DNA from 2 places in the Enterobacter sp. SA187 genome. Region 1 is predicted to be linked to the other one. Evidence: predicted binding sites of a transcription regulator. Region 1 holds the regulator's gene; the other holds the start of a gene.
What was found. Region 1 encodes sigma-54, which starts transcription at its own class of promoters, with help from an activator protein. Its sites were predicted from a motif close to GTTGGCACANNTTTCGCTNT; they were not measured.

Region 1 (15,174 bases):
CATAGGCTTTAGCCACGCCGGTGGCGATAGTGCCCACGCCCGGCTCAGACACCAGCTTCACGGAAATCATCGCTTTCGGGTTGACCTGTTTTAAGTCAAAAATCAGCTGCGCCAGATCCTCAATGGAGTAAATATCGTGGTGCGGCGGCGGCGAAATCAGCGTTACGCCAGGCACGGAGTAGCGCAGTTTGGCGATGTACGGCGTGACTTTATCACCCGGTAACTGACCGCCTTCGCCAGGCTTCGCGCCCTGGGCCACTTTAATCTGGATCACATCCGCATTCACCAGGTAGGCCGGGGTAACGCCAAAGCGTCCCGAAGCCACCTGTTTGATGCGCGACACTTTATTGGTGCCGTAGCGCGCCGGATCTTCACCGCCTTCGCCGGAGTTGGAATTGCCGCCGATGCTGTTCATCGCTTCCGCCAGCGCCTCGTGCGCTTCCGGGCTTAACGCGCCGATGGACATGGCTGCCGTATCGAAGCGTTTGAACAGTTCCTGCGCCGGTTCCACGTCGTCAATGCTGACGGCGTCGGCAGGCGGATTGATAGCCAGCAGATCGCGCAGCGTCGCCGCCGGGCGTTCGTTAACCAGTTTCGCATACTGCTGATAGTCGCTGTACTCGCCGGTTTGCACCGCCTGTTGCAGCGTGCGCACCACGTCCGGGTTATAGGCGTGGTATTCACCGCCGTGCACATATTTCAGCAGGCCGCCCGCATCCAGCGGTTTACGCGCCAGCCAGGCACGCTTCGACAGGTTCAGCAGATCCTGCTGGAAGTCGCTGAAGCTTGCGCCGCCGATACGACTGATCACGCCCTGGAAGCAGAGGTTCGCCACATCGTCATGCAGACCGACCGCTTCGAACAGCTTCGAGCAGCGGTAAGAGGCGATGGTCGAGATGCCCATTTTGGACATGATCTTGTACAGACCTTTGTTGATGCCGTTACGGTAGTTCAGCATCACGGTACGGTAGCTTTTCTCAATGGCGCGGGTATCGATCAGTTTCGCCAGGGTTTCATAGGCGAGATACGGATAGATAGCGGTGGCGCCAAAGCCCAGCAGTACGGCGAAGTGGTGCGGGTCGCGCGCGCTTGCGGTTTCAACAATGATGTTGGCGTCGCAGCGCAGATTTTTTTCCACCAGGCGAGTCTGGATCGCGCCCACTGCCATCGGCGCCGGTACCGGCAGACGATCTTTGGCGATGTTGCGATCCGAGAGCACCAGCAGCACCGTGCCGTCGCGCACCATGGCTTCGGCTTTATCACACAGCGCTTTGACGACCTCTTCAAGCGTGCTTTCATTCACGTCAAAGGTGATGTCCAGTGTGTCGGCGCGATAGTGATGCTCCGTCATGGTGGTGAGCTGTTTGAAATCGGAGTACAGCAGGATCGGCGATTTGAAACTCAGGCGGTGCGCCTGGCCTTCTGCTTCACAGAAGACATTCATCTCGCGGCCAATGCTGGTGGCCAGCGACATCACGTGCGCTTCACGCAGCGGATCGATTGGCGGGTTGGTCACCTGCGCAAACTGCTGGCGGAAGTAATCGTAAATGATGCGCGGCTGGCTGGAGAGTACGGCAAAGGGGGTATCGTCACCCATTGAACCGACCGCTTCCTGGCCGTTTTCACCCAGCACGCGGATGATGGAATCCAGCTCTTCCGCGCTGTAGTTAAACTGTTTCTGGTAGCTGCCCAGCAGATCGTCGCCCATTTCGCGGCTGCCGACTTCTTCGTCAGGCAGATCTTCAAAGGGCACCAGACGGCGGACGTTTTTCTCCATCCACTCTTTGTAGGGGTGACGGCTTTTCAGATCGTCATCGGTTTCCGCAGAGTGCAGAATACGGCCGCCGCGGGTGTCGATCACCATCAGCTCGCCCGGCCCCACGCGGCCTTTTTCCACCACCTCGTCCGGCTGATAATCCCAGATGCCCACTTCAGAGGCGCAGGTGATCAGCTTATCTTTGGTGATAACGTAGCGCGCCGGGCGCAGACCGTTACGGTCGAGGTTACAGGCGGCGAAACGACCGTCGGACATCACAATGCCCGCCGGGCCATCCCACGGCTCCATATGCATGGAGTTAAAGTCGAAGAACGCGCGCAGCTCCGGATCCATGTCCGGGTTGTTCTGCCAGGCTGGCGGCACGAGCAGACGCATGGCGCGCACGATGTCCATACCACCGGCAAGCAGCAGCTCCAGCATGTTATCCATGGAGCTGGAATCAGAGCCGGTTTCGTTGACGAAAGGCGCGGCATCGTGCAGATCCGGGATCAGCGGCGTCTGGAACTTATAAGTACGCGCGCGCGCCCACTGACGGTTACCGGTGATGGTATTGATTTCACCGTTGTGCGCCAGATAGCGGAACGGCTGCGCCAGCGGCCAGCGCGGCACGGTGTTGGTGGAGAAGCGCTGGTGGAACAGGCAAATGGCTGATTCCAGGCGCAGGTCCGCCAGGTCCAGGTAAAAGCGCGGCAGATCCGCCGGCATACACAGACCTTTATAAATGTTGACCAGGTTCGACAGGCTACAAACGTAGAAATCTTTATCTTCCACCAGACGCTTTTCAATGCGGCGGCGCGCGATAAACAGGCGGCGCTCCATATCGCGTGGACGCCAGCCCGCAGGGGCGTTGACAAAGATCTGCTCAATACGTGGCAGCGAGGAGAGGGCGATTTCACCGAGCACCCCTTCATTGGTGGGCACGTCGCGCCAGCCAACAATCGACAGGGTTTCCTGTTGCAGCTCTTCTTCTACAATACGGCGCGAGGCGGCAGCTTTTTCAGGATCCTGATTCAGGAACAGCATGCCAACGGCGTAGTTTTTGGCCAGCCGCCAGCCGCGCTCTTCGGCAACGATGCGGAAGAAACGGTCGGGTTTTTGCAACAGTAAACCGCAGCCATCGCCGGTTTTACCATCGGCAAGGATCGCGCCACGGTGCTGCATTCGGGCCAGTGCGTGAATAGCGGTACGCACTACCTTGTGGCTAGGTTCGCCTTCTATGTGGGCGATCAGGCCGAAACCACAGTTATCCCTCTCAAGGGATTTATCGTACAACATATCAGTGAACCTCCCCAGGCTCTACGGGAGTCCGTCTTAACCGACGCGCACAGGCGCAGAAAGAGCATGGCGACGGGGCTTTAAGGCCTCGGGTGTCGCCCTCTTTTTTTTCCTTTTCGCATCGGTACACAAGTGTTGAGGACTTGCTTTAAGAGGGAATCTCAATTACTGCATATCACTTCATCCTTCGGACCGCCTCATCGTTGGCTGCCTTCGTTCATCCCAGTCACATAGTGGACTATGCTCCTGTGATTCACTCAGTTGCCGCCTTGATGCAGCCCGAATGATTTTGTGCATAAATATGATGAGCAGACTGCTCACCCAGAAAGCTTCCAGCGGATCCTCAAGTTATCGGGAATCGGCACACAGGTCAAATGGCAATCTTATTTATACAAAAATGTGCTAAAGGTTGGTTAACTAGTTGTTTTTAATGTTTTTTAATGCTCTTTTTGCCACTATGTCAGGCCTGGCGGCCGTTAATGGAGTGTGATCCCTCTCACTATAAGAAAGCGCTGTTATTACCGCGCTGTCCTGCGTTCTGTTTTGCAAACAGAATATTACACTGGCTTTTCTTCCTAACCCGCTTAATGCCACTGTTTTGCGCCGAAGGAATTCTTTTTGAAAAATATCCCGCCGACATAAGTAAAAGTAATCAGCGAAGCAGTGAATGAAATCTCGGTAATTGTGCGTGTTTATGCAATAGATGTGCGTCCTCTATGGCGATTGATCCAGGTCATCGCCGACAAAGACTAAAAATGGCAGGCTTGGCCCTTTCATCAGGCCGGTCTATCAATTTATGCAGTTACAGAAATTAGTCAATATGTTTGGTGGCGATCTCGCCCGTCGTTACGGGCAGAAGGTCCATAAACTGACGCTGCATGGCGGTTTCAGTTGTCCCAATCGTGATGGCACTATCGGACGGGGCGGCTGCACTTTCTGTTACGTGGCTTCTTTCGCTGACGAAACCCAGCAGAACCACTCCATTGCGGAGCAGCTGGCTTATCAGGCCACGCTGGTCAACCGCGCCAGACGATATCTCGCCTATTTTCAGGCCTACACCAGTACCTGGGCGGAAGTGCAGGTGCTGCGCGCCATGTATCAGCAGGCGGTAAGCCAGGCCAGCATCGTCGGTTTATGCGTCGGCACCCGCCCGGACTGCGTGCCGGATGCGGTGCTGGATCTGCTCAGCGAATACCATGACGCGGGCTATGAAGTGTGGCTGGAGCTTGGGCTGCAAACGGCTCAGGATAAAACCCTGCACCGCATTAACCGCGGCCACGATTTTGCCTGCTACCAGCACACCACCCGCCGGGCACGCGAACGGGGTCTGAAAGTGTGCAGCCATTTGATTGTCGGTCTGCCGGGAGAAGGGCAGGCCGCGTGTCTGGACACGCTGCACCGGGTGGTGGAGACGGGCGTGGACGGGATCAAACTGCACCCGCTGCATATTGTCACCGGCAGCACCATGGCGAAGGCCTGGGAAGCGGGGCGTCTGCACGGCATTGCGCTGGAAGACTACACCGTCACCGCCGGGGAGATGATCCGCCATACGTCTCCTGAGGTGATTTACCACCGTATTTCCGCCAGCGCGCGTCGCCCGACGCTGCTCGCCCCGCTGTGGTGCGAAAATCGCTGGACCGGTATGGTGGAACTGGACCGCTACCTTAACAGCCACGGGGCGCAGGGATCGGCGCTGGGCCGCGGCTGGGTGCAGCCATGCGTCTGAACGTTTCCTTCCTGAGCGGGGAATAATTCGCACTTTTTCACACAAGCGTCAACGCCTTGCTCAGAATTGAGTATTATTGTGCCAGGTTGTCGCGAAGGGATCCCCTATGAAGCAAATCCGAGTACTGGCGCAATACTATGTCGATCTGATGATGAAGCTCGGCCTGGTGCGCTTTTCCATACTGCTGGCGCTGGCGCTGGTGGTACTGGCGATTGTCGTGCAGATGGCGGTCACCATGGTGTTGCATGGCCGCGTTGAAAGCATTGATGTTATACGCTCTATCTTCTTTGGTCTGCTCATTACCCCCTGGGCGGTCTACTTTCTGTCGGTGGTGGTTGAACAACTGGAAGAATCGCGGCAGCGGCTCTCGCGGCTGGTGGATAAGCTTGAAGAGATGCGCGACCGCGATCTCAAGCTCAACGTACAGCTGCGGGATAACATCTCCCAGCTGAATCAGGAGATCAGCGACCGTGTGAAAGCGGAAGCGGAGCGCCAGGCCACTTTCGAGCAGCTAAAAATCGAAATGCAGGAGCGCGAACAGACGCAGATCCAGCTGGAGCAACAGTCTTCTTTCCTGCGCTCGTTCCTCGATGCTTCCCCGGATCTGGTTTTCTATCGCAATGAAGATAAAGAGTTTTCCGGCTGTAACCGGGCGATGGAGCTGCTGACCGGCAAAAGCGAAAAACAGCTGGTGAATCTGAAGCCGCAGGACGTCTATTCCCCGGAAGCTGCCGAGAAAGTGCTGGAAACCGACGAGAAAGTTTTCCGCCATAACGTGTCGCTCACGTATGAACAGTGGCTGGATTACCCGGACGGACGTAAAGCCTGTTTTGAGATCCGTAAAGTACCCTATTACGACCGCGTGGGTAAACGCCACGGGCTGATGGGCTTCGGGCGTGACATAACCGAACGTAAGCGCTATCAGGACGCGCTGGAGCGCGCCAGCCGCGACAAGACTACCTTTATCTCTACCATCAGCCATGAACTGCGTACGCCGCTTAACGGTATCGTCGGTCTGAGCCGTATCCTGCTGGATACGGAGCTGACCGCCGAACAGGAAAAATACCTGAAAACCATCCATGTTTCGGCGGTGACCCTCGGGAATATTTTCAACGATATTATCGACATGGATAAAATGGAGCGGCATAAAGTCCAGCTGGATAACCAGCCGGTGGACTTCACCAGCTTCCTTGCCGATCTGGAAAACCTCTCCGGGCTACAGGCGCAGCAGAAAGGGCTGCGCTTCGTAATGGAGCCTGCGTTGCCGTTGCCGCATAAGGTTGTTACCGACGGCACGCGTCTGCGGCAGATCCTGTGGAACCTCATCAGTAACGCCGTCAAATTCACCCTGCACGGGCAGGTGGTGGTGCGGGTGCGCTATGACGCTCCGCAGGAGATGCTGCGCTTTGAGGTGGAAGATTCCGGTATCGGTATTCCGCAGACCGAACAGGATAAGATCTTCGCCATGTATTATCAGGTGAAAGACAGCCACGGCGGTAAACCCGCGACGGGGACGGGCATTGGTCTGGCGGTATCGCGCCGTCTGGCGAAGAGCATGGGCGGCGATATCACGGTGTCCAGCGTGGCGGGCAAAGGTTCGGTCTTCTCGCTGTCGGTGCGCGCCCCTGCTGTTGCGGAAGAAGTAGACGATGCGTTCGAAGAAGATGAAATGCCGCTGCCGGCCCTTCACGTCCTGCTGGTGGAAGACATTGAGCTGAACGTGATTGTCGCCCGTTCGGTGCTGGAAAAACTGGGTTGCAGCGTGGATGTGGCGATGACCGGCAAGGCGGCGCTGGAGATGTTTACCCCCGGCGAATACGACTTGCTGCTGCTGGATATTCAGCTGCCGGATATGACCGGGCTGGATATTTCCCGCCAGCTCACCAGCCGCTATGCGGCTGAAGATCTGCCGCCGCTGGTGGCGCTAACCGCCAACGTGCTGAAAGACAAACAAGAATACCTGAACGCCGGTATGGATGATGTCCTCAGCAAACCGCTGGCCGTACCGGCATTAACGGCCATGATCAAAAAATTCTGGGATACCTGTGACGACGAGGAGAGTGATGTGACCCCTGTGGATGACAGTAAATCACAAGCGCTGCTGGATCTGCCGATGCTGGAACAGTATCTGGAGCTGGTGGGGCCGAAGCTGATCACCGATGGCGTGGCGGTATTTGAAAAAATGATGCCGGGCTATATCAGCGTGCTGGAGTCCAATTTCACCGCCCGCGATCAGAAAGGCATCACCGAAGAAGGGCATAAAATTAAAGGCGCGGCAGGATCGATTGGCCTGCGCCGTTTACAACAGCTGGGGCAACAAATTCAGTCGCCGGATCTGCCCGCCTGGTGGAATAACGTGGGCGAATGGATCGACGAGATGAAACAGGAATGGCCGCATGACGTGGCGTTACTGAAAGCCTGGGTGGCGAATGCCAGTAAAAAATAACCCCGGATAAACCGGGGTGCGCGAATACTGCGCCAACACCAGGGAACCGTGGCTGCGCCGGGATTGTGATTTTGTAGTTGAACGGGCACGGCGAGACATGAGAAAAGTTGGCACTTAAGATACCAAAACTTGAATCATTTGTTACGTGAATCAGTTAAATGTGTGAAGCACAGCGTTGTTATCACAATAATTAATAAAATTCAGCCTATTGCCAGAAAGGATGAGCAGCATGAAAAAAGTAGGTATTGTCCTTAGCGGATGCGGAGTTAACGACGGATCAGAGATCCACGAAGCCGTACTTTCTCTGCTGGCGATCGCCCGAAACGGTGCCGAAGCCGTTTGTTTTGCGCCGGATAAAAGTCAAAGCGATGTGGTGAATCATTTGACTGGTGAATCTATGGCGGACAGCCGCAATGTGCTGATCGAAGCGGCGCGTATTGCCCGCGGCGCCATTCAGCCGTTAGCCCTGGCGTCCGCTGATACGCTGGATGCGCTGATCGTACCTGGCGGTTTTGGCGCGGCGAAAAACCTGAGTAATTTTGCCAGCCAGGGGGCGGAATGCACCGTCGACCCCGATCTGAAACGTCTGGCGCTGGCGATACATGCGGCGGGCAAACCGCTGGGCTTTATCTGTATCGCGCCGGCAATGCTGCCAAAGATTTTCGACTTCCCGCTGCGTCTGACTATCGGCACGGACATTGACACAGCTGAGTTGCTGGAAGAGATGGGCGCGGAACATGTTCCCTGTCCGGTGGATGATATTGTTGTGGATGAAGACAATAAAGTGGTGACTACCCCGGCTTATATGCTGGCGCAGAATATCGCGGAAGCGGCAACCGGCATCGATAAGCTGGTTGCCCGCGTGCTGGTTCTCGCGGAATGAAACGGCGACGCGCTCCGCTGATGGCGACGTTAAAATCCTGGCTATGGAGGATCCTGCTGGTGCTGATCCTGTTCTGGGGCGGCGGCATCGCGCTGTTTTCCTTCATGCCGGTGCCGTTTTCCGCGGTAATGGCGGAGCGCCAGCTTTCGGCCTGGCTGAGCGGAAATTTCGGCTACGTTGCCCATTCTGACTGGGTCGGCATGGACGATATTTCGCCGTGGATGGGGCTGGCGGTGATCGCCGCGGAAGATCAGAAATTCCCTGAACACTGGGGTTTTGACGTGGCCGCCATCGAAAAAGCCATCTCCCACAACGAACGTAACGAGAACCGCATTCGCGGCGCGTCGACCCTTTCCCAACAGACGGCAAAGAATCTGTTTCTGTGGGACGGGCGGAGCTGGCTGCGTAAAGGGCTGGAAGCGGGCTTAACCCTGGGCATGGAAACGGTATGGAGTAAACGCCGCATCCTGACGGTTTACCTGAATATTGCGGAGTTTGGCGACGGAGTGTTTGGCGTTGAAGCGGCGGCACAACGTTATTTTCATAAGCCAGCTAGCCGTCTGACGATGTCGGAAGCCGCGCTGCTGGCGGCTGTGCTGCCCAATCCGCTGCGCTTTAAGGCTGATGCGCCCTCAGGTTACGTGCACAGTCGACAGGCGTGGATCATGCGTCAGATGCGTCAGCTGGGCGGTGAAGGCTTTATGCGCGACCAGGGACTGTATCAGTAATCTTCCCCCTCTCCGGCAAGGCGGGGGGACTTATCAGTCTTCGTCAAACCCGGCATTAAACAGCGCGATCACCGCCGCCAGCGCCTCTTCTTCCTGCGGGCCGGTGGCTTCGATCTCAATCTGACGGCCTTTCGCCGAATCCAGCATCAGCAGCGCGATCACGCTGTTCGCTTCTGCTTCTGTCCCTTCTTCATTGCGCAGCAGAACTTCTGCGTCGAAGCCCTGCATCAGTTCAAACAGTTTCATCGCCGGGCGGGCGTGCATGCCCAGCTTGTTAGTGATTTCAACGGTTTGCTTTACGGTCATGATTTGCGTTTTTCCAGCGTACGATGGCGGGATTGCACATTTTTGCCGCGCGAACGGAAGTAATCCGCCAGCTGTTCAGCGATATACACCGAACGGTGCTTGCCGCCGGTACAACCAATGGCAACCGTTAGGTAGCTGCGGTTATTGGTTTCCAGCATCGGCAACCACAGTTCCAGATAGCTGCGCGTCTGATAGATAAAGTTATGCACTTCAGTATGGCGATCGAGAAACGCCGCCACGGGCTTATCCAGGCCGGTCATCGGACGCAGTTTGGGATCCCAGTGCGGGTTCGGCAGAAAGCGCACATCAAACACGTAGTCAGCATCAATAGGAATGCCGTGCTTGAAGCCAAAGGACTCAAAGACCATCGTCAGCTCACGCTCGCGTTTGCCCAGCAGACGCGTACGCAGCATTTCGGCCAGTTCGTGCACCGACATTTCCGAGGTATCGACGATCAGATCGGCGCGGGAGCGCAGCGGCTCCAGCAGATCGCTCTCTTCGTCGATGGCGCTTTCCAGCGACAGGTTTTTACTGGACAGCGGATGCAGACGACGGGTATCGCTGTAACGACGGATCAGCGTATTGCGGTCGGCATCAAGAAACAGCAGTTGCGGAGAAAACGCATCGGGCAGGTTGTTCATCGCCTGTTCGAAGATCTCCGGCGATTCCGGCATATTACGCACATCAATGCTCACCGCCGCCGAAATCTGACGGTCAGCAAGCGAGCGCGCCAGTTCTGGCAGCAGCACGACGGGCAGGTTATCGACGCAGTAGAAGCCCATGTCTTCCAGCGCTCGCAGGGCGACAGATTTCCCCGATCCCGAACGACCACTGACGATCATCAGTACCATGTACCCTTTCTCCTCCGGACAACAAAGACGAAGGCCATTTCCTGGTTAAGCATCATCCCGGGAGCCTTCTGTTTCCGTGATGATTTGATAAAGTTCTTCATCGCTTTGCGCGCTGCGCAGACGGCGACAAATGGTTTTATCCGCCAGGCGGCGGGCGACTAAAGAGAGCGTATGCAGATGCGTTTTGGTCTGGTCGGCCGGCACCAGCAGCGCAAACAGCAAATCCACCGGCTGGTTGTCGATAGCATCAAAGGCGATCGGCGTTTCCAGCTGCACAAAGACGCCCACAGCGCGCAGCGTATCTTCCTCCAGCTTACCGTGGGGGATCGCGATACCGTTGCCGATACCGGTGCTGCCCATTTTCTCACGCGTCAAAATCGCCTCGAATACCACCTGCGGCGGTAAGCTTAGCTGTTTGGCGGCCAGTTCACTGATGATTTCCAGCGCACGTTTTTTGCTCTGGCAGTGAACGCCGCTGCGGGTACATTCCTGGTTAAGGACATTGCTCAATTGAAGAGCTGAATCGTTGTTCATCATAATTTCACCTAAGCGCTAACGGTACAAAGGGCCCGTTGTGTCTCACAACAGGCCGTCCTGCACCCGTTAACTGCCCGGACAATTAGTGTTGTTTCAGTTTATCTTTATGTTTAGTGAGCTGCCGTGAAAGTTTATCAATTAAACCATCAATGGCGGCATACATATCCTGCCCTTCCGCACTGGCGTGGATCTCTCCGCCGTTGACATGCAGGGTGGCGTCGGCGATATGCGTCACCTTTTCCACCTTCAGAACAATGTAGACCTGATTGATCCTGTCAAAAAATTGCTCCAGCTTGGCAAATTTTGTCTGTAAAAATTCGCGCAAGGGCTCAGTAATCTCGACGTTATGTCCTGTGATATTGAGCTGCATAGTGTCTTCCTTATCGGTTGAGTCAGACCAGCTGTTTACGCTGGTTAGACGGCGGAATGGATAAAGACTCTCGATACTTCGCAACAGTGCGGCGCGCTACCATGATACCCTGGTCGGACAGCAGGGTAGTTAGCTTACTGTCACTCAGTGGTTTCGCAGGGTTTTCTGCGGCTATCAGTTTCTTCACCAGCGCGCGAATGGCGGTGGACGATGCTTCGCCGCCGCTGTCGGTATTCACATGGCTGGAGAAGAAATATTTGAGCTCAAAAATGCCCCGTGGGCTGTGCAGGTACTTCTGGGTAGTCACACGTGAAATGGTCGATTCGTGCATCTCGACGGCCTGGGCAATGTCGGCCAGCACCATCGGTTTCATATATTCTTCGCCTTTATCAAAAAAGGCCTGCTGCTGCTCAACGATACAGCGGCTGACGCGCAGCAGCGTGTCGTTACGGCTTTCCAGACTTTTGATCAGCCATTTGGCATCCTGCAAATTACTGCGGATAAACTGGCTGTCCGCGTCATTACGCGATCCGCCGCACATGGCGGCATAGTGCTGATTGATTTGCAGGCGGGGAATGCTGTCGGAATTAAGCTCGACAGTCCAGCGCCCCTGATGCTTACGTACCAGCACGTCAGGGATAACATATTCGGGTTCGCCCGTCTGGATCGACTGGCCGGGTCGCGGATCGAGCGACTGGATCAGATTGACGGCTTCTTTTAGCACATCTTCTTTCAGCCGCGTTACGCGCATCAGAGATCGGAAATCATGGTTCGCCAGCAGATCAAGATGATCGCTGATGATCAACTGCGCTTCGTCGCGCCAGGGCGTGTCTTTGCTAAATTGCGACAGCTGGATCAGCAGGCAGTCACGCAGATCGCGGGCGGCAACGCCGATCGGATCAAAACGCTGTACGCGCTTGAGCACCGCCTCGACCTCATCCAGCCCGATCTCCTCATCGCCCATGCTTTCAAGAATATCGTCCAGCGAGACGGTGAGATAACCGGTGTCATCAACGGCGTCGACGATGGAGGTGGCAATGGCGCGATCGGTATCCGAGAAGGGGGTCAGTTCCACCTGCCACATCAGGTAATCCTGCAGGGACTGGGTGGTTTCACCCTGATAAACCGGCAGTTCATCATCCTGATAATCGACACCGTTACCCGAAGGCGTACCGGCGGTGTAGATCTCGTCCCAGCTGGCATCCAGCGGCAGCTCGTCGGGCATCTCTTTCTGTTCAAGGGCGTCGACGGCGTCCAGGTTTTCGGTGTCCTGTGTCGGTTGGGCGTCTATCTCATCGTGAAGATCGGTTTGCTCCAGCAACGGGTTGCTTTCCAGCGCCAGCTGAAGCTCTTGCTGAAGTTCCAGCGTAGACAATTGCAACAGACGGATGGCCTGCTGCAATTGTGGCGTCATGGCCAGTTGTTGGCTGAGCCGTAATTGCAAACCTTGCTTCATATTCAGAGCAGTCTTCTCCGCTTAAACCCTTTATTTTCTCTACCCTATCAGAGTCTGAAGCCTTCCCCAAGATATACGCGCTTAACCTGTTCGTCTTCAAGGATTTGCTGCGGCGTACCATGGGCAATCAGGTGCCCCTGGCTGACGATATAAGCCCGCTCACACACGGCCAGGGTTTCGCGGACGTTATGGTCGGTAATCAGCACACCGAGGCCGCTGTCGCGCAGGTGCTCGATAATACGTTTGATGTCGATAACCGAAATTGGATCCACGCCCGCAAAAGGTTCATCCAGCAGAATAAATTTCGGATCCGCGGCCAGCGCGCGGGCGATTTCCACACGGCGGCGTTCACCGCCTGACAACGCCTGGCCGAGGTTATCGCGCAGGTGTTCAATGTGGAACTCTTCCATCAGCTCATTGGCGCGATCTTCACGCTGTTGCGAGGTCAGATCGTCACGGATTTGCAGCACCGCCATCAGGTTATCGAACACGCTCAGACGACGGAAAATCGACGCTTCCTGCGGCAGATAGCCGATGCCGCGACGAGCGCGGGCGTGCAGCGGCAGCAGACTGATGTCTTCATCATCAATGATAATGTTGCCCGCATCGCGCGGCACGATGCCTACCACCATGTAAAAGGTGGTGGTTTTACCCGCCCCGTTAGGGCCTAACAGACCGACAATTTCACCGGATTTAACGGTGAGGCTGACGTCTTCCACCACGCGGCGGCCTTTGTAAGCTTTAGCGAGATTTTTTGCAGTTAAAGTTGCCATAACGGATCAGTTACTCTTTTTTTGTGCCGGAGCCGGGGTTGCGCTTTTGTCCTGCAGTTGCGACGGCACCAGAACGGTGGTGACGCGCTTACCTTTCTCGCTGTAAGCCTGCATTTTCTGCTCTTTCACCAGATAGGTAATTTTGTCGCCTTTGATGTTGCTGTCGAGCTGCTCAAGGAAGGCATCGCCGGTCAGCACCACGAAGTCATTTTGCAGTTCATAGTGCAACTGAGAGGCATGGCCTTTTACCGGCTTGCCGCTATCCTGCATCTGGTAGAAAGTGGCTGGCTTGCCGAAGCCGTCAATCACTTCTTTACCTTCTTCGCCGCCGGGACGCGTCACCACCACTTTATCGGCATTGATTTTGATGGTGCCCTGGGTGACGACAACGTTGCCGGTGAAGGTCACGACGTTGCCCTGCATGTCTAACGATTGCTGATCGGATTCAATGTGAATGGGCTGATCGGTATCACCGGTCAGCGCAAACGCGGGAATGCTGGCGGCCAGAAGCGTACTGGCAAGCATAAGGTTAAGGCTGAGTTTGTTTGTTTTGAATTTCATATGAGGTTCTAACCTTTTCAATCAGCTCGGCGTTTTTGCTGCGTAAGTTGCCGCGCATTTTCAGGCCGCTGGAATTAAATGTCGTACCGTACAACGTAACCAGATCGTTTGACGTCACATCCTGAGTGATCAGGTTAATCTGGGCGTTATCCGTGGTGATTTTACGCAGTTGAGCATCAGCGGTCAGGGCGTTGACCTCAACGTGTCCATAAAGATAAAGCATCCGGTCATCGGTCAGTTTGGCCTTATCTGCCTTAATTGACCATGTAGGAATTTTGTCTTTGTCGAAAGTCGTCAACACCGGCTGCGTGAACCACGACAGCGCCTGGTCGGAAAAATATTCAACATGCTGCGCGATCAGGCGGTAATTCAGCGCCCCTTCCGGGCTGTAAACCACCGTGTCCGTGTGCTCGCTGCGGTAGGTCGGCTCATTGGTGTTTGCCACCACCTGCTCTGTGTCGTCTCTGTCTGCCAGATTAATGCCAATCAGCACCAGTATTACCAGCGACAGCAGAATGATAACCCAACGTCTGGTTTTACTCATATTGATTGCCCTGTGGCTGCTTCAAGTTTGCCCTGCGCCAGTAACAGCAGATCGCAGACTTCCCGGACGGCTCCGCGGCCGCCATTAATGTAGGTCACGTAATCGGCACGCGGGATCAGCATCGGGTGCGCATCAGCGACCGCCACGCTCAGACCCACGTCCGCCATCACCGGCCAGTCAATGAGATCGTCGCCAATATAGGCCACTTCATCGGCTGATACCGCCAGATCGGAAAGCAGCTGTTTAAACGCAATGCGTTTATCGGACTGCCCCTGATACAGATGCGTAATGCCGAGCGTAACGCAGCGATCTTCTAACAGTTTAGCCTTACGGCCCGTAATTATCGCCACCTCAATACCGGAGGTGAGGGCGCAACGAATGCCATAACCATCACGGACGTTAAACGCCTTTAACTCTTCGCCGTTGTTGCCCATAAAAATCAGTCCATCCGACATGACACCATCCACGTCGAGGATCAGCAGGCGGATTTTCTCCGCCTTTGCCATCACTTGCGCGCTGACGGGACCGTAGCAGGTTGCAAGTGAAGCACCAGCGTTACTCATTCTTTTTATCCTTATTACACTACGCCTGCGCGCAGTAGATCATGCATATGTACCACACCCAGCAACTGGTCGCCATCGGCAACCATAACCACGGTGATGTGGCGGGACTGCATCAGGTTGAGCGCGTCGACCGCCAGCACCCCGGAACGTACGCGAATACCGCCGGGAGTCATGACGTCAGCAATGCCGAGATTGCGGACATCCGCGCCCATATCGAATACGCGGCGTAAGTCGCCGTCGGTGAAAATACCTTCGATTTTCATCAAATCGTCGCAGATGACCGTCATGCCCAGATTTTTGCGTGTGATCTCCAGCAGCGCATCGCGCAGCGTGGCGTCTTTGCTGACGTGGGGGATCTCATCGCCGGTGTGCATGATG
Region 2 (15,174 bases), 520 kb from region 1:
GGGAGGCGTAATAGCTGAACGACACGAAATCGACGGTGTTTTTCAGGATCTCATCGTCGCCCGGCGCTTTTTCAATGTGTACGCCTTTCTCGCGGAACACGCGGGCGGAATAGGACGGATAGGCCCCGCGCGCCTGCACGTCGATAAAGAACAGGTTTTCGCGATCTTTCTCCAGTGCCATCCACACATCTTCCGGCTTGCAGGAATACGGGTAAAAATTACCGCCCGCCAGCATACAGCCCACCTGATTGTGCGGGTTCACCTCATGGGCTATTTTAGTCGCCAGCGCGCTGGCAATCAGCTCATGGTGCGCGGCCTGGTATTTCACCTGGTCCTGATTTTCACCTTCTTCAAACGCCAGTCCCGCGCCGGAGAACGGGCTGTGCAGCATGATGTTGATTTCATTGAACGTCAGCCAGTACTTCACCAGCCCGTCAAATTCTTCAAAACAGGTGCGCGCATAGCGGGTGAAGAACTCCACCATCTTGCGGTTGCGCCAGGAGCCATATTCCACCACCAGATGCATCGGCACGTCGAAATGGCACAGCGTTACCAGCGGTTCAATGTTGTACTTTCTGCACTCCTCAAACACCGCTTTATAGAAGGCGATGCCTTCCGGGTTGGGCGTCAGTTCGTCGCCATTCGGGTACAGGCGCGCCCAGGCAATGGAAGTGCGGAACACCGTGAAGCCCATCTCCGCCATCAGGGCGATGTCTTCCTTGTAGCGATGATAAAAATCAATCGCCTCATGGCTGGGGTAGAACTCATCATCACGCAGCGCCACGCGCTTTTCCTGGCCCAGCTTCACCGGCAGGCGGTTTGCGCCATGGGGGATCATATCGACGGTGGTCAGGCCCTTGCCGCCTTCGCGATATGCCCCTTCAGACTGGTTGGCGGCCAGCGCGCCGCCCCATAAAAATCCTTCCGGAAATACAGACATGCTTACTTCTCCTTAAATCAGGCTCTGGCTTCGGTGCTGACGGGCGCTTTCGCCGCCTGCAACTCACGCGCTTTCGCCGCTTCTTTTTCCACCGGAATATCTTCAAAGCCCAGCATCAGCGTGAGCACAAAGGACAGCACCACCGCCAGCGCCATCACGCCGAACACCCAGACGATGCTCATCGGATTGGCCGGATCGAAGAACTGCACGCTGGTAAACAGTCCGGGTGCTGCCATTGAATGGCTGGCGAGTCCGGCAATGCCCGCCACCGCGCCGCAGATAAAGCCGCTGATGAGGCTGGCGATAAGCGGTCGTTTCAGGCGTACCGCCACGCCGTACAGCGCCGGTTCCGAGATGCCCGCCAGAATGGCAGAGGCGGCGGCTGCCAGCGCCGTCTGACGCAGTTCCGGGTTTTTCGTTTTCCACGCCACCGCCAGTGAGGAGCCGCCAAGGGAGAGGTTAGCGCCAATTTCTGACGGCATCACCATGCCTTCTTTACCGGTTTCGGCGATGGTCTGAATAATAGTCGGCGTAAACACGCGGTGCATCCCGGTCATCACCAGCAGCGGCCACAGCGCGCCCATAATGGCGACGGACAGCCAGCCAAGATAATCGTGAATGGTGTACACCAGCGCAGAGATGGCGCTGCCGATCCAGATACCGATTGGGCCGATGAGCACGATGGCGAGCGGGGCGGCAATCAGCACGATCAGCATCGGCTTGAGGAAGTTTTTCGTCACCGCCGGGGTGATCTTATCGACCCAGCGTTCGATATAAGACAGGCACCAGGTCATCACCAGCGCCGGGATCACCGTGTAGGTGTACTTCACCGCCGTCACCGGGATAAAGGCGAATTCGACGTGCTCGCCCTGAGCCGCTTTCGCCATCAGCTCGATAAAGCTCGGGTGCACCAGCACACCGGCAATGGCTATCGCCAGCGACATGTTGGTTTTAAATTTGATCGCCGCCGAAGCCGCCACCATCAGCGGCAGGAAGAAGAAGGCCCCGTCGCCGATCACCGTCAGGATGGTCAGCGTTGGCGCGCCTTTTTCCAGCACGCCGGTCATCTCCAGAATCATCGCCAGCAGCTTGACCATCGATCCGCCGATGATCGCCGGGATCAACGGGGACATGGTGCCGATCAGCGCATCCAGAATACCTGCGCCGATGCGCTTTAAGGTCAGTTTCTGTTTTGATGCGGTTTCCACCGGCTGCATATCTCCCGGCAGCAGGCTCACCACTTCGCGGAACGCCTGCGAGACCGTGTTGCCGATGATCACCTGGCACTGGTTATCGTTACGCACCACGCCCATTACGCCGCTGATGCTTTTCAGGCCGGGAGCGTCGATGAGCGATTCATCTTTTACTACAAAGCGCAGACGCGTCATGCAGTGCGTCACGGCAGCGATATTGTCAACGCCGCCCAGCGCAGCAATCACAGAGTGGGCAAGCGCCGCATAATTCTTAGCCATCGGGAAGTAATCCTGTTTTATCAGTAAGATACGCTTTCATTGTCAGACAATGACACAGCAGATAGGAAACCGGTTCCACAAAAGAATGATTAGTTCTTGTAAATCAAACAATGATTTTTATATTGATTTGTGATGAGGTTCGCTAAATATTTGATTGGCTGTAGGCCGGGCAAGACGTAGTCGCCGCCCGGCACCAAAGCTGCAAACTGCGTGACTGTGAAGTACACTGCCGCTTATCGACATTAAAGGGATAATGATCATGACGACGATGCTGGAGGTCGCGAAGCGGGCAGGGGTGTCCAAAGCCACGGTATCCCGCGTGCTGTCAGGGAATGGCTATGTGAGCCAGGAAACCAAAGACCGGGTATTTCAGGCGATTGAGGAGAGCGGCTACCGGCCTAATTTGCTGGCGCGCAATCTGGCGACGAAAAAGACGCAGACGCTCGGTCTTGTGGTGACCAACACCCTCTATTACGGCGTCTATTTCAGCGAGTTGCTGTTCCATGCCGCGCGGATGACGGAAGATCATGGCCGCCAGCTGATCCTCGCCGACGGTAAACACAGCGCTGAAGAAGAGCGTCAGGCGATCCAGTATTTACTCGATATGCGCTGTGACGCGATCATTATTTATCCCCGTTTTCTCAGCGTCGATGAACTGGATGCGCTTGTTGAAAATCACACCCAGCCGGTAATGGTGCTTAATCGTCGGCTGCGGAAAAACAGCAGCCACTGCGTCTGGTCGGATCAAAAACAGTCCAGCTTTAAAGCGGTGTCGACTTTATTAGCCCGCGGCCACCGGGATATTGCTTTTATTACCGGCTCGCTGGATTCGCCGACCGGTATTGAACGTCTGGCGGGCTATAAAGATGCGCTGGCGCAGCATGGCGTTGCGCTGCGCAACGATCTGATTGTCGAAGGAAAATGGACGCCTGCCAGCGGCGCTGAGGGCGTGAAAACGCTGCTCTCACGGCAGCAAAGCTTTACCGCGCTGGTGGCCAGTAATGACGACATGGCGATTGGCGCAATTAAGCAGCTGCATGAGGCGGGAATAACGGTTCCCGAACGGGTTTCCGTGCTGGGATTCGATGATATTGCGCTGGCCCCTTATATTGTGCCGTCGCTGTCCAGCGTGCGTATTCCGGTCACGGAAATGATCAAAGAAACCATTAACCGGTTAATCTTTATGCTCGACGGCGGTGAATTTAAATATCAGCAAACCTTTGCCGGGGAATTACATTCCCGCGACTCCATCATTGACGGGCCACACGCCTGACGTCGACAGGTGTCATCGTCACTCGTGTCGATGACACTTCCTTTCTGCCTCGTCTTTTCTAAAATATACATAAATATCAATACATTAAAATCTGGCACGATTCATGAATAGCTCCGCGGTAACCTTTACAGCCGGAGAACCCGATGAACCGTTTCATCATGGCGGATGCCAATAAATGCATTGGCTGCCGCACCTGCGAAGTCGCCTGCGTGGTTTCGCATCAGGAAGATCAGGACTGCGCCGCCCTGACGCCCACCACCTTTCTGCCGCGTATCCATGTGATTAAAGGCGTGAATATCTCCACCGCCACCCTGTGCCGTCAGTGTGAAGACGCCCCTTGTGCCAACGTCTGCCCGAACGGCGCAATCAGCCGCGATAAAGGCTTTGTGCATGTGATGCAGGAACGCTGCATCGGCTGCAAAACCTGCGTGGTCGCCTGCCCGTATGGCGCAATGGAAGTGGTGGTGCGCCCGGTCGTGCGCAACAGCGGCGCGGGCCTGAACGTGCGCGCCGAAAAAGCCGAAGCCAACAAATGCGATCTCTGCCATCACCGTGACGCCGGTCCGGCGTGCATGGAAGTCTGCCCGACCCGGGCGCTGGTCTGTGTCGACCGCAATATGCTGGAAAAAATGAGCGCCGATAAACGTCGTCGTTCCGCCCTGGATACCACCGGCATGCTGTTTTAACCCGAACCCGATTTCAACTTTTAACAGGTCTGTTACTGATGAAAAAAATCACAAGCGTATGTCCCTACTGCGGCGCAGGCTGCAAACTTAAACTGGTCGTTGAGAACAATAAAATCGTGCGCGCGGAAGCCGCCGAAGGGGTGACCAACCAGAATCAGCTGTGCCTGAAAGGCTATTATGGCTGGGATTTTCTGAACGATACTAAGCTCCTCACGCCACGCCTGACGCAGCCGATGATCCGCTACGAAAAAGGCGGCAAACTCACGCCGGTCAGCTGGGACGAGGCGATCCGCTATACCGCAAAACGCCTGGGCGAGATCCGCGCGCAGTTCGGCCCGCGCGCCATCATGACCACCGGTTCGTCCCGCGGAACGGGGAACGAAACCAACTATGTGATGCAGAAATTCGCCCGCGGCGTGCTCAATACCAATAACGTCGACTGCTGCGCGCGCGTCTGTCACGGTCCATCGGTGGCGGGATTGCAGGAAACGCTTGGCAACGGCGCGATGAGTAACTCCATCGGCGACATTGAAAATTCCCGCTGCCTGCTGGTATTTGGCTATAACTGCGCGGATTCGCATCCCATTGTGGCGCGTCGGGTGATCAAGGCGAAACAGAACGGCGCGAAAATTATCGTCTGCGATCCGCGCCGTATCGAAACCGCGCGCATCGCCGATCAGCATCTGCAAATCAAAAACGGCTGTAATATGGCGCTGGTTAACGCCTTTGGTTATGTGCTGCTGGAAGAGCAGCTCTACGACAAAGAGTACGTCGCCAGCTTTACCAGCGGGCTGGACGGCTACCGGGAAACGGTAAAAGATTATGCGCCGGAAAAGGTAGAGCACCTGACCGGCGTGTCGGCGCAGCAGATCCGTCAGGCGATGCGCACTTACGCCGCCGCGCCGTCGGCCACCATTATGTGGGGCATGGGCGTGACGCAGTTCGGTCAGGCGGTGGACGTGGTGAAAGGGCTGGCGAGCCTGGCGCTGCTTACCGGCAATCTGGGGCGCGAGCACGTCGGCGTCGGGCCGGTGCGCGGGCAGAATAACGTGCAGGGGGCGTGTGACATGGGCGTCATCCCTAACCAGTTCCCCGGCTATCAGGATGTGGTGGATCCGGCGGTGCGCGCAAAATTCGCTGCCGCCTGGGGCATTAACCCTGACGATATGGACGATAAACCCGGCGTGCGCATCACCGAAGTGCCGCATCTGGCCATCGAAGGCAAAGTGAAAGCCTATTACATCATGGGTGAAGATCCATTGCAGACCGAAGCGGATCTGGGCCTGGTGCGCAAAGGCTTTGCGGCCCTTGATTTTATCGTCGTGCAGGACATTTTCATGACCAAAACCGCCGAGCAGGCGGACGTGATCCTGCCCGCCACCTCCTGGGGCGAGCACGGCGGCGTCTTTACCTGCGCCGACCGCGGCTTCCAGCGCTTCGAAAAAGCCATTGAGCCTGCCTATAACGTCAAACGTGACTGGGAAATTATCAGCCTCATCGCCACTGAGATGGGCTACCCGATGCACTACGACAATAATCAGCAAATCTGGGATGAACTGCGCGAGCTGTGCCCGCTGTTCTATGGCGTGACGTATGAAAAAATGGGCGATATGGGACACGTGCAGTGGCCTTGCCCGACCCTCGATCACCCCGGCACGCCTTTCCTCTACAAAGGCAATAAATTTGATACGCCGGACGGCAAAGGGCATCTGTTTGCCGCCCCGTGGCGCGCGCCTGCGGAAGTGCCGGACGCCGACTACCCGCTGGTGCTGTGCACCGTGCGCGAAGTGGGGCACTACTCCTGCCGCTCGATGACCGGTAACTGCGCGGCGTTGCAAACTCTGGCGGATGAGCCGGGTTTTGTGCAGATCAACCCGCAGGACGCCCGTGCGCTGGGCATTCAGGATCGGCAACTGGTGTGGGTTTCCTCGCGCCGTGGCAGGGTGATCAGCCGTGCCGATGTTAACGAGCGTATCAACACCGGCAGCGTGTACATGACCTATCAGTGGTGGATTGGCGCCTGTAATGAACTGACCCAGGACAATCTCGATCCGATCTCCAAAACCCCGGAAACCAAATATTGCGCGGTGAAGGTGAGCGCGATCGACGACCAGCGCTGGGCGGAAGATTACACTCAGACCACCTATCTCGAGATGAAAAACCGGCTGCGTGATGCAGTGGTATGACAGGACAGAATGAGTAATAACGGCGTACTGATACGTGTACGCGGCAAGGTGCAGGGGGTGGGTTTCCGCCCCTTCGTCTGGCAGCTGGCGCAACAACTCGATCTGCGTGGCGATGTCTGCAACGACGGGCACGGCGTCGAAATCCGGCTGTCCGGCGACGCCACGCGTTTTCTTCGCGAGCTGTATCAGTACTGCCCGCCGCTGGCGCGCATTGACGATACGGAGGTGACCCCCTGGCAGTGGGACGACGCGCCCACCGCCTTCACTATTCGCCACAGCACCGGCGGCAGCATGGACACGCAGATTGTGCCGGACGCCGCCACCTGCCCGGCCTGTCTGGCGGAAATGAACGATCCTGCTGAGCGCCGCTATCGCTATCCCTTTATTAACTGCACCCACTGCGGGCCGCGGTTTACCATTATTCACGCCATGCCTTACGACCGTCCGTTCACCGTGATGCGCGCCTTTCCGCTGTGTCCGGTCTGTGATGCTGAATACCGCAATCCGGCGGATCGGCGTTTTCACGCCCAGCCGGTGGCCTGCGCAGAGTGCGGCCCGCAGCTTGAATGGCAGGCAGCAGGGGTAAGCGAAGCGGGCGAGGCGGCATTGCAGGCGGCAATCGCCATGCTGGCGGCGGGAAATATTGTCGCCATTAAGGGCCTTGGCGGTTTTCATCTCGCCGTTGATGCGCAAAACCAGCAGGCAGTGATGCGCCTACGGGAACGTAAACGCCGTCCGGCAAAACCGCTGGCGGTGATGATCCCCTGTGGCTGCTGTGAGGTGGCAGCAGAGCACCTGCAATCCGCCGCCGCGCCCATTGTGCTGGTGGCGAAAAGCGCGCTGCCGGATCTGTGCGAGGCCATTGCGCCTTCGCTTGCGGAGGTGGGCGTGATGTGGCCCGCCAGTCCGCTCCAGCATTTGCTGATGCAGGCGCTGGATCGTCCGCTGGTGATGACCTCCGGCAACCTCAGCGGACGACCGCCTGCGCTTACCAACGACCAGGCGCTCAACGATCTGGCGGACATTGCCGACGGCTTTTTGCTGCATAACCGCGACATCGTGCAGCGCATGGATGACTCGGTGATGCGCGTCAGCGGTGAGATGCTGCGCCGGGCGCGCGGCTTTGTGCCGGACGCGCTGCCGCTGCCGCCGGGCTTCCAGGATGTGCCGCCGCTGCTCTGTCTGGGGGCGGACATGAAAAATACCTTTTGCCTGCTGCGGGGCGACCGGGCGGTGCTGAGCCAGCATTTTGGCGATCTCACCGATGACGGAGTGGAAACCCAGTGGCGCGCCGCCCTCGATCTGATGCAGAAAATTTATGATTTCGTGCCGCAGCAGGCGGTGTGCGATGCCCACAGCGGCTATCGCGCCACGCAATGGGGCGAGGCGCTCGGCCTGCCGGTGAGCCACGTGCTCCATCATCACGCTCACGCGGCGGCTTGTCTGGCAGAACACCGCTGGCCGCGTGACGGCGGTGACGTGATCGCGCTGATCCTTGACGGTATTGGCATGGGTGAAAACGGTCGTCTCTGGGGCGGGGAGTGTCTGCGGGTGAACTACCGCGAATGCGAGCACCTCGGCGGCTTACCGGCGGTGGCGCTGCCCGGCGGCGACCTGGCGGCACGACAGCCGTGGCGCAACCTGCTGGCGCACTGTCTGGCCTTTGTACCGGACTGGCAGCGTTATCCCCAGACCCGCGTGCTACAGGATAAAAACTGGCCGCTGCTGGCGCGGGCGATAGCGCAGGGGATCAATTCCCCTCGCGCGTCATCCTGCGGGCGGCTGTTTGACGCCGTAGCCTGCGCGCTCGGCTGCGCGCCGGAAAGCCTGAGCTACGAGGGCGAGGCGGCCTGTCAGATGGAGGCGCTGGCAAGTGAATGTTCCGGTGTGGATCATCCGGTGGTGTTGCAGCCGCAGGATTTGACGACGTTCTGGCAGTCGTGGCTCAGGTGGGACGCAACGGTAAGCGAAAAAGCCTGGGCGTTTCATGATGCGCTGGCAAAAGGGCTGGCGGGGCTGATGCGGCGCGAGGCGCAGGCGCGGGGGATCACGACGTTGTGTTTTGGCGGCGGGGTGATGCACAACCGGCTGCTGGTGGCGCGCTTAGGGTTTTATCTGGGGGAGTTCAGGTTGCTGTTTCCGAAGGGGTTACCGGCGGGGGATGGGGGGATCGCATTGGGGCAGGGGATTATTGCGGCTGCACGCTTGGTGTAATGTGGTAAGTTGCGCTCTTACTGACTTCTGCGTACGACTCAGACTTCAGGCGCACAGAGCGCGCAGGGGGCGGCCAGTCGCCGCCGCCCCCTGCACCCCCGGGCTCCCGGCAAGAAAATCGCCGCTTCGCGGTGCCCTCGGCTTATCCCTTCCGGCTTCGGGTCGGGCGCGATGCAGCGTCCCTGCAAGTCGCGCCCTCAGCCCGCATCCATGCGGGCTGCCCCGGCCGTAAGGGAACGCCTCAGCGATTTTCAGCCGGACTCCCCACACTTCACGATTTTTAAAAAACACCACTCACAGCTTCCTGTAAGTTCGTAAAAAAATTAACGCCACTCCGTCGCCTTATAAAAAATAAAGATAATGACGCGAGGGGTTGAGTCCCCGCTGAAACCGGCGAGCCGGAGGCCGGATGACAAGGGCTGGACGCCATGGATGGCGGCCAGAGGCGATATGAGGCAGGAGGCCGAATTGAGCCGACCGCGGGCAGACGGGCGGGAGGTGAGCGCAGTGCGCAGCACCGGTTTCTGTGCGGGGCCGCGGGGATTGCTAAGGGGGCCGCGGTGGCCCCCTTAGCACGTTCACCGTCAGCGGCGTCACGCCTGACACGGAACGCAAAGTGAACGGAATATTCCACCACACCGAACATTCCACCACACCAAACATCCCACCGAACAGCCCCAATAAACCTACCCGTTCAGCGCCTTCAGCAACCCAAACGCCTCCTTCATCCGATCCTCACTCACCACAAACGCCCGCAGCTTCTCCCCCTCAAACCCCTTCGCCACCATCCCGTCCGGGCGCGCCTCGATCTGCCAGTGCAGATCCCCGCGCTGTGTCTCGCCCGCCAGATGCAGCGGCAGATCCGGCGTCTTCACTTTCACCAGCATCGGCGGCAGCGACAGCGTGGCCTGCTGGCCCAGCAGCGTCTTCGCCAGCCACATCGCGCAAATCTGGATCGGTTGCAGGAAGGGCAGCAGCTTACCGTTGATCTCCGCGCAGTCCCCCAGCGCATAAATATCCTCAATACTGGTGCGCAGCTGACTGTCGACCACAATGCCGCGTCTGACGGCAATACCCGCCTGACTCGCCAGCGCGGTTTGTGGTTTCAGGCCAGTGGCGGCCACCACCGCATCCACCTCAAGGAGGCGATCGCGATCAAAACGCGCCTGAATGCCCCCGGCGGTAGACTCCAGCCCAAGCAACTGCGATTTCAGCAGCAGATGCACGCCGCTCTCCGTCAGACGGTGTTGCAGGCGGCTGCTCACTTCCGGCGGCATCAGCGAAGAAAGTATGCTGGCGGCGGTATCCACCAGCGTCACCGTTTTACCGGCGCGGTTAAAATCCATCGCCAGCTCAGTGCCGATCAGCCCGCCGCCGACAATCAGCACGCGCTGCGCATCGCGCAGGGTCGCGCCGCACGCCTGATACTCCTGCTGACTGTTCAGCGTCAGCATCAGCTCGCTGCCCGGCACCGGCGGCACAAAGGCCGAAGCCCCTGTCGCCAGTACCAGCTTGTCGTAAAACCACTCCTGCTGCTGGCTTTTGACGCAGCGGCGGGTGGGATCGATTTCCGTCACCCGCGTCTGCGGGAACAGGCGCAGATTGAACTGTTCCGCAAACTCCCCCGCCGACTGGCGGGTGAGATCGTCTGCGGACTGGCCGAGGCTGATCACGTGGCTGAGATCCGGTTTGTTGTATTCGTCCATGCTGTCAGCGGCAATCAGCGTGACCGGAACCTGCGCGTCCTGTTTGCGGATATTTTTTACCAGCTGTCGGGCGGCGAAGCCCGAACCAATAATGACGATACCCTGATTCATTTTGCCTCCACGGCCAGCACATCAAACACGTCTTTACCCAGTGAACATTCCGGGCACAGGAAGTTGTCCGGCACCTCGTCCCACGGCGTGCCGGGGGCGACATCCTGCATTGGCTCGCCGGTGGCCGGATCGTAGATCCACTGACAAACGCTGCACTGCATGCATGGGCCGAGGTCAGCGGCGGCAGGCTCGCTGACGCTTTCTTCCTGCGGTTTTACGTTCGGGGCAGCAGCGGAAGGCAGCGGGGTAAGCGCCCACTGACGGGCAATATCACGACCGTGCTGGCGGCAGATTTCCAGCGCATCAATATCCGGACGCCATTTGGCTTTCAGGCTGAGTGACATTTCAAAACCGGCATCCTGTAAACGCGTAGACAGGCGGTCCACCGCGCCGCCGCTCCAGCCGTGGGAGCCAAAGGCACTGGCGCGTTTATTGCGGAAGCGCAGCCCGGTTATCTCTTCCACCAGCCCGGCGATTTTCGGCATCATCACGTTATTCATGGTGGAGGTACCCACCAGCACGCCTTTGGAGCGGAACACGTTGGTCAGCACCTCGTTTTTATCGCTGCGGGCGACGTTGAAGATTTTCACCGCCACGCGGGGATCCACTTCGGTGATGCCCTGGGCGATGGCGTCGGCCATCATGCGGGTATTGTTCGACATGGTGTCGTAGAAAATGGTGATGCGATCTTCCTGATAATCCGCTGCCCATTTCAGGTACAGCTCGACGATTTGCGTCGGGTTATCACGCCATACCACGCCGTGAGAGGTGGCGATCATATCCACCGGCAGGTTAAAGCCGAGGATTTCGGTGATTTTCGGCGTCACCAGGCGGCTGAACGGCGTCAGGATGTTGGCGTAGTAGCGCTGGCACTGCTCGAACAGTTCCACCTGATCCACTTCGTCATTAAACAGGTGTTCGTCGCAATAGTGCTGACCGAAGGCGTCGTTACTGAACAGCACCGCGTCGCCGGTCATGTAGGTCATCATGCTGTCCGGCCAGTGCAGCATCGGGGTTTCAACGAAGATCAGCTGTTTACCGTTACCGATGTCCAGCGTGTCGCCGGTTTTCACCACGTTAAAATTCCACTCCGGATGGTGGTGATGACCGTTGATGGAATCGATGGCGTTATTGGTGCAGTAAATCGGCGTGTCCGGGATGCAGGACATCAGTTCGGTCAGCGCACCGGCGTGATCTTCTTCCGCATGGTTGATGATGATGTAGTCAATATCCGCAAGGTCGATTTCAGCGCGCAGGTTCTGCACGAATTCACGGCTGAATTTGTGGTCAACGGTATCGATGAGCACGTTTTTCTCTTCGCGGATCAGATAGCTGTTATAGCTGCTGCCGCGCAGGGTTTTGTATTCGGTACCGTGAAAATCGCGCACTTCCCAGTCACGTTGTCCAACCCAGTGAATATTATTTTTTACATGAATAGTCATATTAACCTCAGCCACTCTGAATTTGAGAAAGATGTCTGACATATATCAAGATGCGTGCCAGTTTTTTATTTTATTTAAAATCAATGGTTTGATAGATTTTTGGTAAAGGTAGTTTGTCAAAATGACTATGCTTTTTATGGTCAATATGACACTATGCATTGTCAAAATGACTGTGAGGTGGGTATGCGTTTTTCCGTGGAAGCACTGGCGAAAATCGCCATTGAACTGCAAAGCGATATCGGTCATCAGGATCGCTTTTCCCGGCTGATCGCCACGCTGCGCCAGGTGCTGGGCTGCGATGCCTCGGCGCTGCTGCGCTATGAGGCGCACCAGTTTATTCCGCTGGCCATCGACGGGCTGGCGCAGGATGTGCTGGGGCGACGCTTTTCCCTTGCCGGACACCCGCGCCTGGAGGCCATCGCCCGCGCCGGGGACGTGGTGCGCTTTCCGGCAGACAACGATCTGCCCGATCCCTACGATGGCCTGATCCCCGGCCAGGAGAGCCTGAAAGTGCACGCCTGTCTGGGCCTGCCGCTGTTTGCCGGGCAGAAGCTGATTGGCGCGTTGACTCTCGACGGCATGGAGCCGGATCAATTCGACGGCTTCAGCGACGAAGCCCTGCGTCTGATAGCCGCGTTGGTGGCCGGGGCGCTGAATAACGCGCTGCTGATTGCCCAGCTGGAAAGCCAGAACGTGCTGCCCGCCGGGGAAAGCAGCTTCACGCCGGAGCGCGGACAGGAGATGATCGGCCTCGCCCCGGCAATGCAGCAGCTGAAAAAAGAGATCGATATTGTCGCCGCCTCAGATTTGAACGTGCTGATCAGCGGCGAAACTGGCACCGGTAAAGAGCTGGTGGCGAAAGCGATCCACAGCGGATCGCCACGGGCGGTGAATCCACTGGTCTACCTGAACTGCGCGGCGCTGCCGGAAAGCGTGGCGGAAAGCGAACTGTTCGGTCATGTCAAAGGGGCCTTTACCGGGGCGATCAGCAACCGCAGCGGTAAGTTTGAAATGGCCGATAACGGCACGCTGTTCCTTGATGAAATCGGCGAGCTGTCGCTGGCGTTGCAGGCGAAGCTGCTGCGTGTGTTGCAGTACGGCGATATTCAGCGCGTCGGCGATGACCGCAGTTTGCGGGTTGACGTCCGGGTGCTTGCCGCCACCAACCGCGATTTGCGTGAGGAAGTGCTGGCGGGGCGGTTTCGCGCCGATCTGTTCCACCGTCTGAGCGTTTTTCCGCTGTTTGTACCGCCGCTGCGGGAGCGGGGCGAGGATGTGATCCTGCTGGCGGGTTATTTCTGCGAGCAGTGCCGGATGCGGCTCGGGCTGGCGCAGGTGGTGCTAAGCCCCGGCGCGCGGGCGCAGCTGCTGGCGTATGGCTGGCCCGGCAACGTACGCGAGCTGGAACATGCCATTCATCGCGCGGTGGTGCTGGCGCGGGCGACGCGGGCAGGGGATGAAGTGGTGCTGGAAGCGCATCACTTTGCCTTTACCGATGAGGCTGCGCCTGCGGCAACGCCCGTCATCAGCCTGCCAGTGAACGACGCCGCGCTGAACCTGCGGACGGCTACGGAAGATTTTCAGCGCCAGCTGATTGAGAATGCCCTGCGCGCCCACGACCATAACTGGGCGGCAAGCGCGCGGGCGCTGGAGATGGACGTCGCCAACCTGCACCGGCTGGCGAAGCGTCTGGGGCTGAAGGGCTAGAGAATGCCCGCCTGGTAGAAGTCCTGTAAGTTGATAGCGCCGGTGAGCACGCCGTTTTCATCCACCACCGGGGCGGCGGCGATTTTGCGCTTCATCAGGATCTCTTTGGCATCAATGGCGCGGCTCTGCGCCTGTAGCGTGACGCCGCCCGGCGTCATGGCGTCACGTACCGCGGCGTCCAGCGTGCCGCCGCCCACCAGCCAGCGGCGCAGGTCGCCATCGGTAAATACCCCCTGAACGTGCTGCGCGCTGTCGCATACCGCCACCAGCCCCAGCCCGGTGCGGCTCAGTTCCAGCATGGCGTCCATCACGCTGGTGTCGAGTTGCACCTGCGGCAGGGCGTCACCGGTACGCATCAGGTGATGCACTTTATTAAGCAACCGCGCGCCCAGCGCCCCCGCCGGATGCGAACGGGCGAAATCTTCTTCGTTAAAACCGCGCGCCTGCATCACCGCCATCGCCAGCGCGTCGCCCATCATCAGCGTGTTAACGGTGCTGGAGGTGGGCGCAAGGTGCATCGGGCAGGCTTCACGCTCCACCGAAATGTCCAGCCAGGCTTTGGCGGCCAGCGCCAGCGGGGAGCGGGATTTACCGGTCATCGCCAGCAGCGCGACGCCTTTTTCTTCCAGCCGCGGGATGATCAGATCCAGCTCTTTGGCGGTGCCGGAATAGGAGATAAACAGCAGCAGGTCGCGGCTTTCAATCATGCCAAGATCGCCGTGCAGCGCTTCCGCCGGGTGCACAAAAAACGCCGGGGTACCGGTGCTGGCGAGGGTGGCGGCGATCTTCTTGCCAATGTGTCCGGATTTGCCGATGCCGGAGACAATCACTTTGCCTTCGCAGTGCAGGATGGCGCTGGCGGCGCGCACGAAGTCGTCCCCGAGGCGTTCCGGCAGACGGCTGGCTTCCTGTAATTCCAGCAGCAGGGTCTGGCGGGCGGTATTTAACAGATGTTCACTCATGGCTCTCTCCGGCAATAATCACATCAATTCCTTTGTCTTCCAGTGCGGCGCGGAACTCTTCGGAAATTCCCGCGTCGGTGATCAGTTTATCCACGCTCTCCAGGCTACAGACGATATTCGGGCTTTTGCGGCCAAACTTTGAGGAGTCGGCCATCAGGATCACTTCCCTCGCGGCGTTGCACATGGCTTTACTGACGGTAAACACTTCGTTGAAGGTGGTGACGCCCGCGCTGAGATCGATGCCGTCGGTGCCCATAAACAGCTTATCGAAGCTGAAATGCTCAAAGGCGTTTTCCGCCAGCTGGCCGTGGAAGGAGGCGGATTTTTTACGGAAAGTGCCGCCCGGCATCAGTATGGTCTGCTCGTTGTCCAGCTCCGACAGGGCGTTAACGATGTGCAGGCTGTTGGTCATGACCGTGATGTTATTAAAGCGGCTGAGCAGAGGCACCATTTGCAGCACCGTACTCCCTGCGTC

Region 2: a site for sigma-54 is predicted at 12,073-12,092, ahead of norV (anaerobic nitric oxide reductase flavorubredoxin). Genes of this name have one in related genera too.

What each region holds. Positions count from the first base shown of each region.
Region 1 is NZ_CP019113.1:604,213-619,386, reverse strand. It holds gene gltB (glutamate synthase large subunit) at 1-3,052, opposite strand, end outside; gene BMF08_RS03060 (TIGR01212 family radical SAM protein) at 3,849-4,778, shown strand; gene arcB (aerobic respiration two-component sensor histidine kinase ArcB) at 4,885-7,224, shown strand; gene elbB (isoprenoid biosynthesis glyoxalase ElbB) at 7,454-8,107, shown strand; gene mtgA (monofunctional biosynthetic peptidoglycan transglycosylase) at 8,128-8,835, shown strand; gene npr (PTS phosphocarrier protein NPr) at 8,869-9,141, opposite strand; gene rapZ (RNase adapter RapZ) at 9,138-9,992, opposite strand; gene ptsN (PTS IIA-like nitrogen regulatory protein PtsN) at 10,038-10,529, opposite strand; gene hpf (ribosome hibernation promoting factor) at 10,612-10,899, opposite strand; gene rpoN (RNA polymerase factor sigma-54) at 10,922-12,355, opposite strand; gene lptB (LPS export ABC transporter ATP-binding protein) at 12,403-13,128, opposite strand; gene lptA (lipopolysaccharide ABC transporter substrate-binding protein LptA) at 13,135-13,689, opposite strand; gene lptC (LPS export ABC transporter periplasmic protein LptC) at 13,658-14,233, opposite strand; gene kdsC (3-deoxy-manno-octulosonate-8-phosphatase KdsC) at 14,230-14,796, opposite strand; gene kdsD (arabinose-5-phosphate isomerase KdsD) at 14,811-15,174, opposite strand, start outside.
Region 2 is NZ_CP019113.1:84,523-99,696, reverse strand. It holds gene BMF08_RS00520 (6-phospho-beta-glucosidase) at 1-940, opposite strand, end outside; gene ascF (PTS cellobiose/arbutin/salicin transporter subunit IIBC) at 958-2,412, opposite strand; gene BMF08_RS00510 (LacI family DNA-binding transcriptional regulator) at 2,672-3,685, shown strand; gene hydN (electron transport protein HydN) at 3,829-4,371, shown strand; gene fdhF (formate dehydrogenase subunit alpha) at 4,410-6,557, shown strand; gene hypF (carbamoyltransferase HypF) at 6,567-8,771, shown strand; gene norW (NADH:flavorubredoxin reductase NorW) at 9,458-10,588, opposite strand; gene norV (anaerobic nitric oxide reductase flavorubredoxin) at 10,585-12,030, opposite strand; gene norR (nitric oxide reductase transcriptional regulator NorR) at 12,214-13,737, shown strand; gene gutQ (arabinose-5-phosphate isomerase GutQ) at 13,734-14,699, opposite strand; gene srlR (glucitol operon DNA-binding transcriptional repressor SrlR) at 14,692-15,174, opposite strand, start outside.